Regions from separate parts of the Candidatus Oleimmundimicrobium sp. genome, predicted to be linked through region 1. Evidence: a T-box and tRNA genes for the amino acid it is inferred to sense, from the RefSeq annotation. Region 1 holds a T-box; the other holds one or more tRNA genes.

Region 1 (6,460 bases):
TCGTCCCAAGACAATCAGGTCGATTGGGGGTTATTTCCAACTCCAAAATAACATCTTTGAGGTTTAACGTTTTACTAAGTTCTTCTCCAATTTTAAGCTTCGGATCTAAAATCATAAGCCCGCTTGCATCATCGCCTATATTTAATTCTATAGCTGAACACATCATGCCGTAAGACTCAACACTCCTAAGTTTTGCTTTTTTTATCTCCATTCCATTAGGCAAAACAGCACCAACCAAAGCAACTGGTACCTTATCGCCTTCTTTCATATTTTTAGCGCCGCAGACAATTGTAAGCTCTGCCTCAGCACCCACGTCAACCTGACACACAACCAGCTTGTCGGCATTTGGATGCGACTCAATTTTCTTTATCTGCCCCACTACAATATTCTCCAGGCCCTTCCCCAAATACTGAACAGATTCAACGGCCGTGCCGCTTAAATTAAGCTTTTCAATAAGCTCTTCAATTGATATGTCAAAATCAACGTAATCTTTAAGCCAGTTTAGTGAAACCCTCATTTAAACCCTCCTCTTCGCAGCTAATTGTAAAATGGAAATTGTAAATATTAAATTGCAAAATTATTTTCCTTTTGGTTTTAAAACTTTAAAATTTCCAATCTTCAATCTTCAATTTCCAATTTCCAATTCTTTTTACCCGTTACCCTCTACCCCTTACCCATTTATCCTCTCAACTTTCTATCAGCCCTTACCATCAGCTATCAGCCATAAGCCCCGCCAGAGGCGGGCAGGCATCTGCTACTTAGAACTGTTCTAAAAATCTTAAATCATTTTCATAAAACAGACGAATATCGTTTACTCCGTATTTAAGCATGGCAATACGTTCTACTCCCATGCCAAAAGCAAAACCGGATACTTCCTCAGGGTCATAACCAACTTCGCTTAATACATTCGGATCGACCATACCCGCACCAAGTATCTCAAGCCATCCAACACCCGAACAGACCCTGCATCCTTTTCCACCACACATCATGCAAGAGACATCAACCTCAACACTCGGCTCAGTAAAAGGAAAAAAGTGGGGCCTAAGCCGCACATCTCTGTCTGTCCCAAACATTTTTTTGGCAAAAACCTCTAAGGTGCCTTTTAGGTCGCCAAAAGTAATTTTTTTATCAACTGCAAGACCCTCAACCTGGTGGAACATTGGAGAATGGCTTGGATCAGGTACATCTCTTCGGTAAGCTTTGCCGGGAGCAATTATGTAAACAGGCGGGAGTGTTTTCTCCATCACCCTAACCTGAACAGGCGAAGTGTGTGTACGTAAAAGAACCCCATCTTTTTGAGTATATAAAGTATCCATTAAAGATCTTGCGGGATGGTCAGCTGGTGTATTTAACGCATCGAAATTATAGTATTCCGTTTCAACCTCAGGACCCTCTGCTACTTTGTATCCTAATCCAATAAAGATATCGGTTATCTCATCGATTATTTGCGTAATTAAATGTCTTTTTCCCACAGGAAAACATCTACCTGGAAGAGTGATATCTATAACTTCTTCTTCTAATTTTCGCTCCAAAACTTTACTTTCCAACTTCTTTTTTCTCTTAATTAACTCACCTTCTATAAATTGGCGCACTTCGTTAGTTTTCTTTCCAACAACCGGTTTTTCCTTAGAAGATAAGTTCCCAAGAGACTTTAATATAACTGTTATTTTGCCCTTTTTTCCCAAAAAAGAAACTCTTAAGGATTCAAGTTCCTCAAGAGAGGAGGCAATAAAAATCTTGTCTTTTCCTTCTTTCTTAATTTTTTCCAACTCATTTAATACAGGCAAACCTTATCCCTCCAAACATAAAAAATAGTATATTAAAAAACTGCAAAAAAAACAAAAATCCCCGCCCGAAAAGGACGAGGATTTAACCCGCGTTACCACCTTAATTCCTCGTAATAATTTTACGAGGCTCTCATGCCCTGTAACATAGGGCTTGCGTTGAGGCCGATTATAATCATTCGGCATCACAACTCAAGAGCGAACTTCAATCGTTTTACCTTAGCAACACTCTCAGCCCAGGATGCTGCTTCTCTTTAAAGGTAACCACGATTTACTTTCTCCTTCACCGTCTTTACCTATATATAAAATTTAACAACTAAAATTCATCAAGCGCCAAGTTTCTCTTTAGCCACAGACGCAACTGCCGAAAAAGCTTCAGGATCATTTACAGCCATATCGGAAAGCATTTTGCGGTTTATATCAACATTTGCTAATTTTAAACCGTTCATTAACCGATTATACGACAAGCCATTTTGTCTGGCAGCAGCATTTATTCTGGTTATCCAGAGTTTTCTGAAATTCCTTTTTCTCGTCTTCCTATCCCTATACGCATAAGTCAAAGAGTGTGTAACCTGCTCTTTAGCGGCTTTAAAAGTACGACTTTTTGCTCCGTAATATCCCTTTGCAAGTTTTAATATCTTTTTTCTTTTTTTTCTAGCATGAACAGCTCTTTTTACTCGCGACATCTATCGCAACCTCCTTAAAATCTCTACTTCGACACAAGAAGCTTCTTAATTCTTTTTGTATCGGCAACATCAACCAAAGTTTTTTGTCCTAATTTTCTTTTTCTTTTAGGCGACTTTTTCTCTAAAATATGACCTTTATTGCTTCTTCGCCGAACAATTTTCCCGGAGCCGGTTAATCTAAATCTTTTTGCCGTACCCTTATGGGTTTTCATTTTTGGCATTTAATTCATTACCCCTTTCTTCACGACTACCCTAAACTACTTAGATGGTTTGCTTGTTGGAGCAAGAACCATAATCATGTTCCGCCCATCCAGTTTGGGCCTAAATTCCATTGTCCCCAATTCTTGAAGCTCATCAGCCAATTGCTCGAGTATTTTTTTACCAAGATCGGTGTGTGTCATTTCCCGACCCCTGAACATCATAGTAACCTTAACCTTGTTCCCTTGATTTAAAAATCGTTCAACGTGTCTTTTTTTGGTCTCATAATCGTGTTGACCAATCTTCGGCCTGAACTTTATTTCTTTAATAACTGTAAATGTTTGATGCTTTTTAGCCTTTTTTGCTTTTTGCTCTTGCTCATATTTATACTTCCCGTAGTCCATAATGCGACATACAGGAGGATTAGCTTGTGGAGCAACTTCAACTAAATCCAAACTACTTTCATCCGCTATTGTAAGGGCTTCCTTGATTGTTTTTATTCCAAGTTGTTCCCCTTTTTCAGAAATCAATCTTACTTCCGAGGCTCGAATCCGTTCATTTATGCAAGCTTTTTTATCGATTGATATTCACCTCCTAAAAATTTGCCCACTTCTTTGCCTTATATCCTCTTCATATTAAATAAGGGTAGCATAAGCCACCCCGTTAAAACTACAATAACCCCATAAGCTATTTTCTTGCTGTGAGGTGAGAAGCGGATGGCTTCTTCTTTCCTTATACATTTTCAAATTGGAAGTATATCGTGTTACTGTTAGAATGTCCAGCCCAAACTTTACAGTCTCTTATTTATTTCTTGGAATAAATCATCTAAAAATTTCTTTAACAACAACCCTCGTTTATCTTCACCACTTCTGGCCCGTACCGAGATAGTTTGAGTGTCAATTTCATTATCCCCAACAATAATCATGTGAGGAACCTTTCCTACTTGGCTATCGCGAATCTTTTTATTTACAGATTCTGACCTTAAATCCACCTCCGCGCGAATACCTGACTTTAAAAGGTTGCAAACCACCTTGTTCGCATAATCATTATGACGATCGGCAATGGGAAGCACAACCACTTGAACAGGCGCAAGCCAAGTCGGAAAAGCTCCGACATAATGCTCAATTAAGCAACCCATAAATCTTTCTATCGAACCCAAAATAGCCCGATGTATCATGATGGGACGATGTTCTCTGTTATCTTCGCCCATATATGTTATATCGAAACGCTCGGGAATATTAAAATCAACTTGCACGGTAGAACATTGCCAAGCTCTTCCCAGAGCATCCTTGATTTTTATGTCTATTTTTGGCCCGTAAAAAACACCTTCCCCTGGATCTATTTGATAATTTAATCCGGCATTATTAAGCGCCTTTTCTAACGCGGTTGTAGCTTGCTCCCAATGCTCCAAAGTGCCAACATACTTATCCGGTCTGGTTGAAACATAGATTTCATACTCATTAAACCCAAATGTTCGCAACATATGGAGAATAATATCGAGAATCTTTAAAATTTCATCTTCAATTTGTTCCGGCCGACAAAAAATGTGAGCATCGTCTTGGGTAAATCCCCTTACCCTCAAAAGACCGTGCAGAACCCCGGACCTCTCATAGCGATAAACCGTGCCGAGTTCAGCCCAGCGCAGTGGCAACTCCCTGTAACTGCGAGTTTTTGACTTATAAATAAGAATGTGAGCCGGACAATTCATCGGTTTGACTACATATTCCTGTTCTTCAATTTTCATGGGAGAATACATGTTCTCACGGTAAAAATCCCAATGTCCACTGGTCTTCCAAAGACCGACCTTTGCAATATGAGGAGTCATTACCATCTCGTAACCACGCTTTAAATGCTCATCACGCCAAAAATCCTCAATAATTTTTCTTATTAAAGCTCCTTTGGGATGCCAAAGAACGAGCCCCGCTCCAAAATCATCATGTATGCTGAATAAATCAAGCTCTTTGCCCAATTTTCTATGGTCTCTTCTTGTGGCTTCTTTTTGTTTGTACAAATATTCTTCAAGTTTTTTGGAGTCATTAAAAACTGTCCCGTAAATTCTTTGAAGCATCGGCCTTTTTTCATCACCACGCCAATAAGCTCCGGCAACACTTAATAGCTTAAATGCCTTAATTTTACCGGTTGATGGCAAATGTGGCCCCCGGCATAAATCCGTGAAATCCCCATTTCGATATATTCTAACCGTATTGCCATCTATCCCATTAATAAGTTCAATTTTATAATCTTGGTTAATTGATTTAAAAAACTTTATCGCCTTTTCTTTCGGCAACTCCTCACTGGTAAATGGCAAATTACGCTTAATTATTTTTTTCATTTGTTTTTCAATCTTTGCCAAATCATCGGGAGTAAAAGGAGTTTTTAAATCAAAATCATAGTAAAATCCGTCTTCTATGGCCGGCCCTATTCCAAATTTTGCTTCGGGATAAAGCTCTCTAACAGCTTGAGCCATAACATGAGAAGTACTATGACGATATATATCAGGACCTTCAGGAGATGAAAAAGTAACTATTTCAACTGCAGAATCTTCCAAAATAGGAGTATTTAAATCAACCGGTTTCCCGTTTATTTTACCCGCCAATGCGTCTTTGGCAAGATTAGAACCAATCTTCTTTGCTATTTCTTGAAGTGTAATTCCTTTTTCAACTTCCATTTTTGAACCATCAGGAAGAGTTATTATTATCTCTTTTGCCACTATAATCCTCCCAAAAATTAATGAAATAATTATAACACAGTAGTTTTAAAGCTAAAGAAGAAATCACAGCATAAACAATCAAAATAATAAAAATTTCATCGAGTATATTGCATACATGCTCCAGCAGCAAATTAAGCTTTCGAAATGTTATCTTCCCCTCCGGCAAAACTTAGAGCTAAAACCTCCTCCATACTATATAGGCCTTTGGGTTTGTTGACCAGCCAATTAGCTGCATAAATTGCGCCTTGACCGAAGGCAGACCTGTCTAATGATTCGTGAATCAATCTAATGGTTTGATTTGGAAGACCAAAAACTATTTCATGTCTCCCGATTATCCCACCAACTCGTATCGAATTTATGTGCTCTTTTTGTTCAAGACCGAGATTTTTAGCTATCTTTACTGCGGTTCCTGAAACATCAGTCTTTCCTCGGTAATGTTCTTCAATTACTTCTATATCTGCATAAGGCGCTATGCGTTGCAATACTTTAGCGGCTTCCATTAAAAAATTAATCCCCAACGTGATGTTCGGGGAATACAACACCGCCGTACATTCACTCAAGTTTTTAAGTTTCTTCAAATGGTCCCCATCATAATTAGAGACTGCGGATACAATCCTCGTTCCTAGCTCAGCAGCATAAACATATTCATCCACCGCTTCCGCGCACGAAAAATCGATAATTACATCTACGAGGTTTTCTTCGAAAAAAATATTGAAATCTATTTCGGCAATTGAATAAATCTTGCCTTCTCCGTCATTGTGCCCCAGCAAACCGCTTGCATGCTCTCCAACATTTTTAGCAGATTTCCTCAGCACCCATTTCAGCTTACAATTTTCATTTTTTATAATTTCATTTGCCACAAGTTTTCCTGTTTTACCAAATCCTATTAACCCTATCTTCACGACAATCCCCCTCATATTTAGACATCAAATTATCTTTCGTATCCTTGTCGCCCGCAAAGCTAGTATACATAATTATGAGCCATAAACAAAAAGGCAGGCTCAAAGACCTGCCCACAAGACTTAAAGTCCTTAACTATCAACTATAAACCACTAACTAATTCTAATAAAATTGGCTCCTCC
Region 2 (6,460 bases), on a different contig from region 1:
TAAATTCTCTGATAAAAGAGCACAACCCTTCGATAATATCCCTTATTTTAAGAGATGGACAAGGCACATTTACCGCTTGAAAAATCGAAGATGTAATCGCGTCTAAAGAAGGGAGCACAACATCGGCCTCCATTAAATCTTCTCGCACATCTTTGTTGAAGAAAATGGATCCGTTTGTGAGCACGGCAACCGGAATGGAAGTTAGGTTTTTAGCCCCTCTTATCATCTTTCCTATCTCGCTATTTAATGTGGGTTCCCCGCTCCCGGAAAAAGCAATATAATCAATTTGTCCCTTAAATTCAGACGAATAAAGAGCTAATTCTTCTAAAACATCTTGAGAAGAAACATATGCTTTCCGCTCAACCGTCTTTAAAGTAGTTTTGCCAAGCTGACAATAAATACAATCATAACTGCAAATTTTGAAGGGAATTATATCAACACCGAGCGAGAACCCTAATCTTCTGGAAGGAACAGGGCCGTAAACATAGTTCATTCGGCACTTTCCTTGATTTCATTTAGACGTTTTTCTATCACATCCAAACGCTCTTTTAACAAACTCGCCTCTTCTTTAAGAAGTTCTTTTTCTGTTCCCGGCTCTTGAGAAACTGCTCCCGCTCCTTGACCCCGGCCGGGACTGTAGCCAAAACGCGCCCAACCCGGTTGGCCTGTTGCGTAATACATGTTTCTATATCCCCTGCCTCCCGGCGCAAAACCTCCGCGGGGTCTGCTTGGATAATCTGCTCCGTAAGACGGTGAGCAATTTCCTCGTCTTCCGCCCGTCATAGGCCCTTCGCCTCTTGGCCCTGTTCCATTGAATCCTGGCATAAAAATCGCCTCCTTTAATTATTAAATAAGTTTAAAACCGTCTTCCACAACCACCTCGGCGTCCAAAACCTCCGCCTCGACGAAAACCGAGACCTAAACGAGGCCTTGCGTATGAATACGGTCTTGGCGCGCCAAGCAACGAAGACATCGGCCTAACGGGATAAGCACCCCCTGAGGCAGCATAGCTTTCATACGGTAGCGCGCAATATCCTCTTGCTCCGCCCGTCATTGGCCCTTCACCCCTTGGTCCCGTTCCATTGAATCCAGACATTTATTTCACCTCCTTTTGGCAATCCTTGCACAAACCATAAAAATCCAATTGATGAGCGTCTATCTTAAAACCATGTTTTTGACTCAATTCCTTCTCTATTTTTTTAACAAGGCCGGTTTCCTCGGTTAAAAAATCATCGTAATTAATTATCCGACCACAATTTCTACATATGAGATGGTGGTGATGCCCTTTTTTGCCAGAGGCAAGCTCATACCTGGCTCTGCCATCACCAAAATCGAACTTACAAACCAAACCCATCTGCACCAGAAGGTCTAATGTCCTATAAACGGTTGCAATACCTATCCCTCTCTGTATTTTTCTCACTTCAAAAAAAACATCTTCGGCAGTTAGATGACCACGCTTTTTACTTAAAACGTCTAAAATAGCACTCCTTGAAGCGGTTATTCTATGACCACGTTCTTTAAAGTTTCCTCTCCATCTCGGACCTGGCATCTCTTGTCTCCTTTATTGATAATGATTCTCATTATTATTTAACCCGAAAAAGAGTCTTGTGTCAAATAAGAGGGTTAAAGAAATTTTTAGGTTTTATAAACATATCGGAGTTTAAATCAACATATTAAAGAGATAACCGGTAAAAATAATGGCGATTGTGACGATGCCAAAAAATGTCGCGAGCAACGGCTTCTTCAAGACTTTGCGCAAAATTATCATCTCAGGAAGACTTAAAGCAGTTACCGCCATCATGAAAGCAAGCGCTGTGCCCATAGGGACCCCTTTCTCTATGAGGGCCACCACAATCGGAATGGTCCCGGCAGCATTTGAGTAGAGCGGGACACCGATTAAAACCGCAGCCGGCACAGTGAATGGATTTGATTTTGACGCAATACGCACCAGCAAATCCTCCGGCGCGTAACCGTGAATAAAAGCGCCTACGCCTACTCCGAGCACAATATAAGGAAGGATTTTCTTAACCAATCCAAATGTGTAAATCCAAGCATCCTTAGAGCGCTTTTTAAAAGTAAGTTTTGCGGCCCGGCTTACGCTTTTACCTACTTTAATTTGATATACAAAATCCTCAACCCAATCCTCGAGACCAAGCTTACCGATAACAACGCCTCCAAATATGGCGATAAGTAAACCCGAGACAATGTATATAAGGGCAATCTTTAAGCCAAAGTAATTCCATAAGAGTCCGAGAGCAATCTCGTTAATTACCGGCGAAGCAATAAGAAAAGAAAATGTTGCTCCAAGAGGTATCCCTGACTCAACAAATCCTATAAAAAGGGGTACCGCTGAGCATGAACAAAACGGGGTCACTATCCCAAAGAGAGCCGCAAGCACATTCCCAACATACTTATTTTTACCGGCAAGCATCTCCTTGATTTTTTCGGGTGGCAAAAACGAGCGAATTATATTAACACTAAATATGATTACGAAAAGTAAGAAAATAATTTTCACAACATCGTAGATGAAAAAATTTACCGCTCCGCCAAAAAGTGAGCTTTTATCTAATCCCAACAAATCATAAATTAACCAATTAACTGCATTCTGCCACATAATTATACCTTTAAAAGATTCATAATTTCATTAACGCTAGGTATCCGGCCACTTACTTTAACTTCCCCGTCAACCACAAGCGCGGGGACCGAAAGAATACCATAGCTCATTATCTCGACAATATCGGTTACCTTCTCAACCTCTGCATCAATTCCAAGTTTTGTAATCGCCTCGACGGTATTTGCCTCAAGTTTTTTACAGTTTAAACAGCCCGTTCCCAATAATTTAATCTCCACTTTTCCCTCCCAAAATATTCTTTTGACAAAGCTCCATTAAATAACGGATTTTTTTATTGTTTAAACGATAATGAATCCATCTACCTTCACGCCTGGCAATTACAAAATCCGCTTCACGTAAGATTTTTAAATGATGTGATGTGAGATTCTGGGGAAGATTAAGAACCTCGTTAATTTTACACACGCAATGTTCTCCGTGTTTTAGGAAACACAAAATTTTCAATCGATTTTCATCGGAAATGATTTTCAAATACTCCGCCAGTTCCTTTAATTTTTTTGTTTTAATCCCACAACCAACTTGCAAGTCTTCCATAACACCTCATATCAATTACTATTGTATCAACACACATTGATATAATAGTAAAATTTATCTCTTTTGTCAATATTTTTCTAAGGGAATTTTCAGAACGATGTGTCCAATGACAGATATTCAAAAATATATATTCCGAGCTGGAGAAACGGTGGTGGCGGGACGCGGAATCGAACCGCGGACACGAGGATTTTCAGTCCTCTGCTCTACCGACTGAGCTATCCCGCCGTAAAAGATACCTGGCCACATAGCAACATAGTGACATTGAACTATAAAAAACTATGTTAGCAAGTTACTATGTATCTATGTAACTAATGTGGCGGGAGCGACGGGATTTGAACCCGCGATCTCTGGCTTGACAGGCCAGTGTGTTAAACCAGGCTACACCACGCCCCCAAAACTTTGGTTAATAGTGAAAATAGTTGATAGTTCATAAACAAAAACTCTTAAATGCTCTTTTACCATAAACCACTAACCATAAACTGCCTTTTTGGTGGGCGATGCAGGATTTGAACCTGCGACCCCCTGCTTGTAAGGCAGGTGCTCTCCCGCTGAGCCAATCGCCCCATTAATCTATAGTTTATTAGTTCAAAGTCAAGAGTGAAAGCTTTTTTATTATTATAAAACCTTATTTTAATTTTACTATCGACTCCGTACACCCGACTATTCAAATTGGTGCCCCACCAGGAGGAATGCCTGGCGTCACCCATTTCAATTCCCTAAATTGGTGCCCCCAGGGGAATTCGAATCCCCGCCGCAGCCTTGAAAGGGCTGTGTCCTAGGCCCCTAGACGATGGGGGCATGCTCGATACTTAGCTACTAACATAGCAATATGGTTACTTAATTCCATATCACTAAAAATGGTGAGCCGTGAAGGACTCGAACCTTCGACACCCGGATTAAAAGTCCGGTGCTCTACCAACTGAGCTAACGGCCCAAATTCAACTACCCGACAACTTTAACACTACCGTAAATGAAGTGCTCTATCCCTCGGTCTTTGACCTACGGGACCCCGGAGGCCTTACCAGGCCAAGGGGCCAACTGAGCTAATGGCCCATCTAGTTGTTAGTTATTAATCATTAGTCAAAATCTAAAAAATTACAGCCAATAGTTAAAAGCAATTGCTACTAAAATAAAAAAACACCAACCATAAACTACCTATTACCTACTGCTTTTATTTTACACAGCAGAGAACAGGGTATCAACCTTAACTTATGCTGTCAAGAAATTTTTGCAGTTGAAGATAACTTGCTAAAAATTAATGACGGAAATGTCTTTTGCCTGTAAAGATCATCGCAATACCATGCTCATTGGCAGCAGCAACAACCTCTTCGTCACGCATTGAGCCACCCGGCTGAATAATTGCTTTAATTCCAACTTTGGCCAGAGCATCTATAGAGTCTCTAAAAGGAAAGAAAGCATCCGACGCAACCACTGCATCCTTGCAGGCCTTGACCCCTCCCGCTTTCTTTATAGCCAGTTCCGAAGAGTCCACTCTGCTCATTTGACCGGCGCCCACCCCAACAGCTTTTAAGTCTTTAGCTATCAAAATTGCATTAGATTTTATGTGCTTAGCAACCCTCCAGGCAAATAAAAGGTCTTCCCACTCTTTCTCTGTTGGTTTGGTTTCGGTTACAACTTTCATATCCTTTCTATCATCGTGCCCCGTGTCCATATCCTGGAGCAGAATACCGCCATCCACACGTTTAATGTCCATTGCGGGAGTAAGTTTTTCTCTTTCTTCTCCCATATGCATTAGGCGGATATTTTTCTTCTTCGTAAGTATCTCCAACGCTTCCTCTAAAAAAGCCGGGGCGATTACCGCTTCAACAAAAGTGGATGCAATCTTTTCCGCTACTGATACATCAACTACTCTATTTAAAGCTACCACACTGCCAAAAGCAGAAACCGAGTCAACAGCATGGGCTTTTTCGTAAGCAGTAGCAATATCGTCCGCAAGAGCCACCCCGCAAGGATTGGTGTGTTTAACAACAACCGCCGCCGGTACAGTAAATTCACAGCAGAGCGACCAAGCCGCGTCAAGATCAATAATATTATTAAATGAAAGGTCTTTTCCATGAAGTTTATTCGCAAAAACCAAAGAATGTTTTGGGGGGTTAAGCTCACGATAATAAGCCGCTCTTTGGTGAGGATTCTCTCCATAGCGTAAATCTTGAATTTTTTCAAACTTTAAATTCAATAAAGATGGAAAATCTTCTTTATCACAAAGATATTGACTAATTATTGTGTCATATTCTGCTGTCAATCTAAAAACTTCTTTTGCCAATTCCAATCTTGTTTTCCTCGATGTACATCCATTATTTTTTTTCATCTCCGAAATAATTTCATCATATCTTTCCGGGTTAGCCACAACCGCAACACCCTCAAAATTCTTTGCCGCCGAGCGCAACATTGAGGGCCCACCTATATCAATCTGCTCAACGGCCTCAGCCATGGTTACTCCTTTTTTTGCTATTGTTTCAGCAAATGGATAGAGATTTACTACCACCATATCAATGGGGCTTATCCCCTCTTTTTCTATCTGCTCCATGTGCTCCTTTTTATCTCTTATCGCCAAAAGGCCGGCGTGAATAGCAGGGTGGAGCGTTTTTACACGGCCGTCTAACATTTCCGGAAACTTTGTCACCTCGGAAATTCCCATAACCTCTACCCCGGCATTTCTTAAAACCTTTGCCGTGCCACCAGTTGAAATAATTTCAGCGCCAAAACTCTTTAAACCTTTCACAAAATCCACTATGCCCTCTTTATTAGAGACACTTACCAGTACGCGCTTTACTTTTATCTCCTCCATCGATTCTCCCCTTTCTCTAATATTCTCACTTTTCTTCCTTCTATCTTAAGTCTCCCTTCAGCAAAAAGTTTAATAGACGCAGGATAAATCTTATACTCAGCTTGATGAATCCGATTGTGAAGAGTTTCAACTGTATCATTCTCCATAACAGGAACAGCTTCTTGTAATATTATAGGCCCCGTATCCAGGCCTTCATCAACAAAATGCACTGTTACCCCAGACACTTTAACGCCGTAATCAAGTGCATCCTTAACACTGTGCGTGCCGGGAAAAGAAGGAAGCAACGCTGGATGAATATTCATTATCCTTCCCCTGAAGGCCCGCACAAATTCCGGTCCCACTAACAGCATATACCCTGCCAAAACCACTAAATCAACTTGATTTTCCTTTAAAATAAATACAAGCTCTTTATCATAATCCTGTCTTGATTTAAAGTTTTTTTTATCAATAAAAACCGTTTTTATATTATGTTTCCGCGCACGCTCCAA

What was found. A T-box is a leader RNA that pairs with one kind of tRNA and senses whether it is charged. The one in region 1 lies ahead of pheS (phenylalanine--tRNA ligase subunit alpha), so its partner is inferred to be a tRNA-Phe.
Region 2: it encodes a tRNA-Phe, which carries the amino acid that the T-box ahead of pheS (phenylalanine--tRNA ligase subunit alpha) is inferred to sense. The anticodon was not compared.

The regions. Positions count from the first base shown of each region.
Region 1 is NZ_JAUSCH010000012.1:8,988-15,447, reverse strand. Features, by position in the region: gene pheT (phenylalanine--tRNA ligase subunit beta) at 1-517, opposite strand, end outside; gene pheS (phenylalanine--tRNA ligase subunit alpha) at 759-1,787, opposite strand; T-box leader at 1,855-2,080, opposite strand; gene rplT (50S ribosomal protein L20) at 2,111-2,470, opposite strand; gene rpmI (50S ribosomal protein L35) at 2,494-2,691, opposite strand; gene infC (translation initiation factor IF-3) at 2,728-3,231, opposite strand; gene thrS (threonine--tRNA ligase) at 3,459-5,378, opposite strand; gene Q7U95_RS01355 (dihydrodipicolinate reductase C-terminal domain-containing protein) at 5,510-6,280, opposite strand.
Region 2 is NZ_JAUSCH010000024.1:20,067-26,526, reverse strand. Features, by position in the region: gene Q7U95_RS01780 (radical SAM protein) at 1-493, opposite strand, end outside; gene Q7U95_RS01775 (DUF5320 domain-containing protein) at 490-825, opposite strand; gene Q7U95_RS01770 (DUF5320 domain-containing protein) at 857-1,096, opposite strand; gene Q7U95_RS01765 (Fur family transcriptional regulator) at 1,097-1,549, opposite strand; gene Q7U95_RS01760 (permease) at 1,661-2,614, opposite strand; gene Q7U95_RS01755 (thioredoxin family protein) at 2,617-2,850, opposite strand; gene Q7U95_RS01750 (metalloregulator ArsR/SmtB family transcription factor) at 2,840-3,163, opposite strand; tRNA gene Q7U95_RS01745 (tRNA-Phe) at 3,313-3,388, opposite strand; tRNA gene Q7U95_RS01740 (tRNA-Asp) at 3,478-3,556, opposite strand; tRNA gene Q7U95_RS01735 (tRNA-Val) at 3,652-3,726, opposite strand; tRNA gene Q7U95_RS01730 (tRNA-Glu) at 3,886-3,961, opposite strand; tRNA gene Q7U95_RS01725 (tRNA-Lys) at 4,022-4,097, opposite strand; gene purH (bifunctional phosphoribosylaminoimidazolecarboxamide formyltransferase/IMP cyclohydrolase) at 4,419-5,972, opposite strand; gene purN (phosphoribosylglycinamide formyltransferase) at 5,960-6,460, opposite strand, start outside.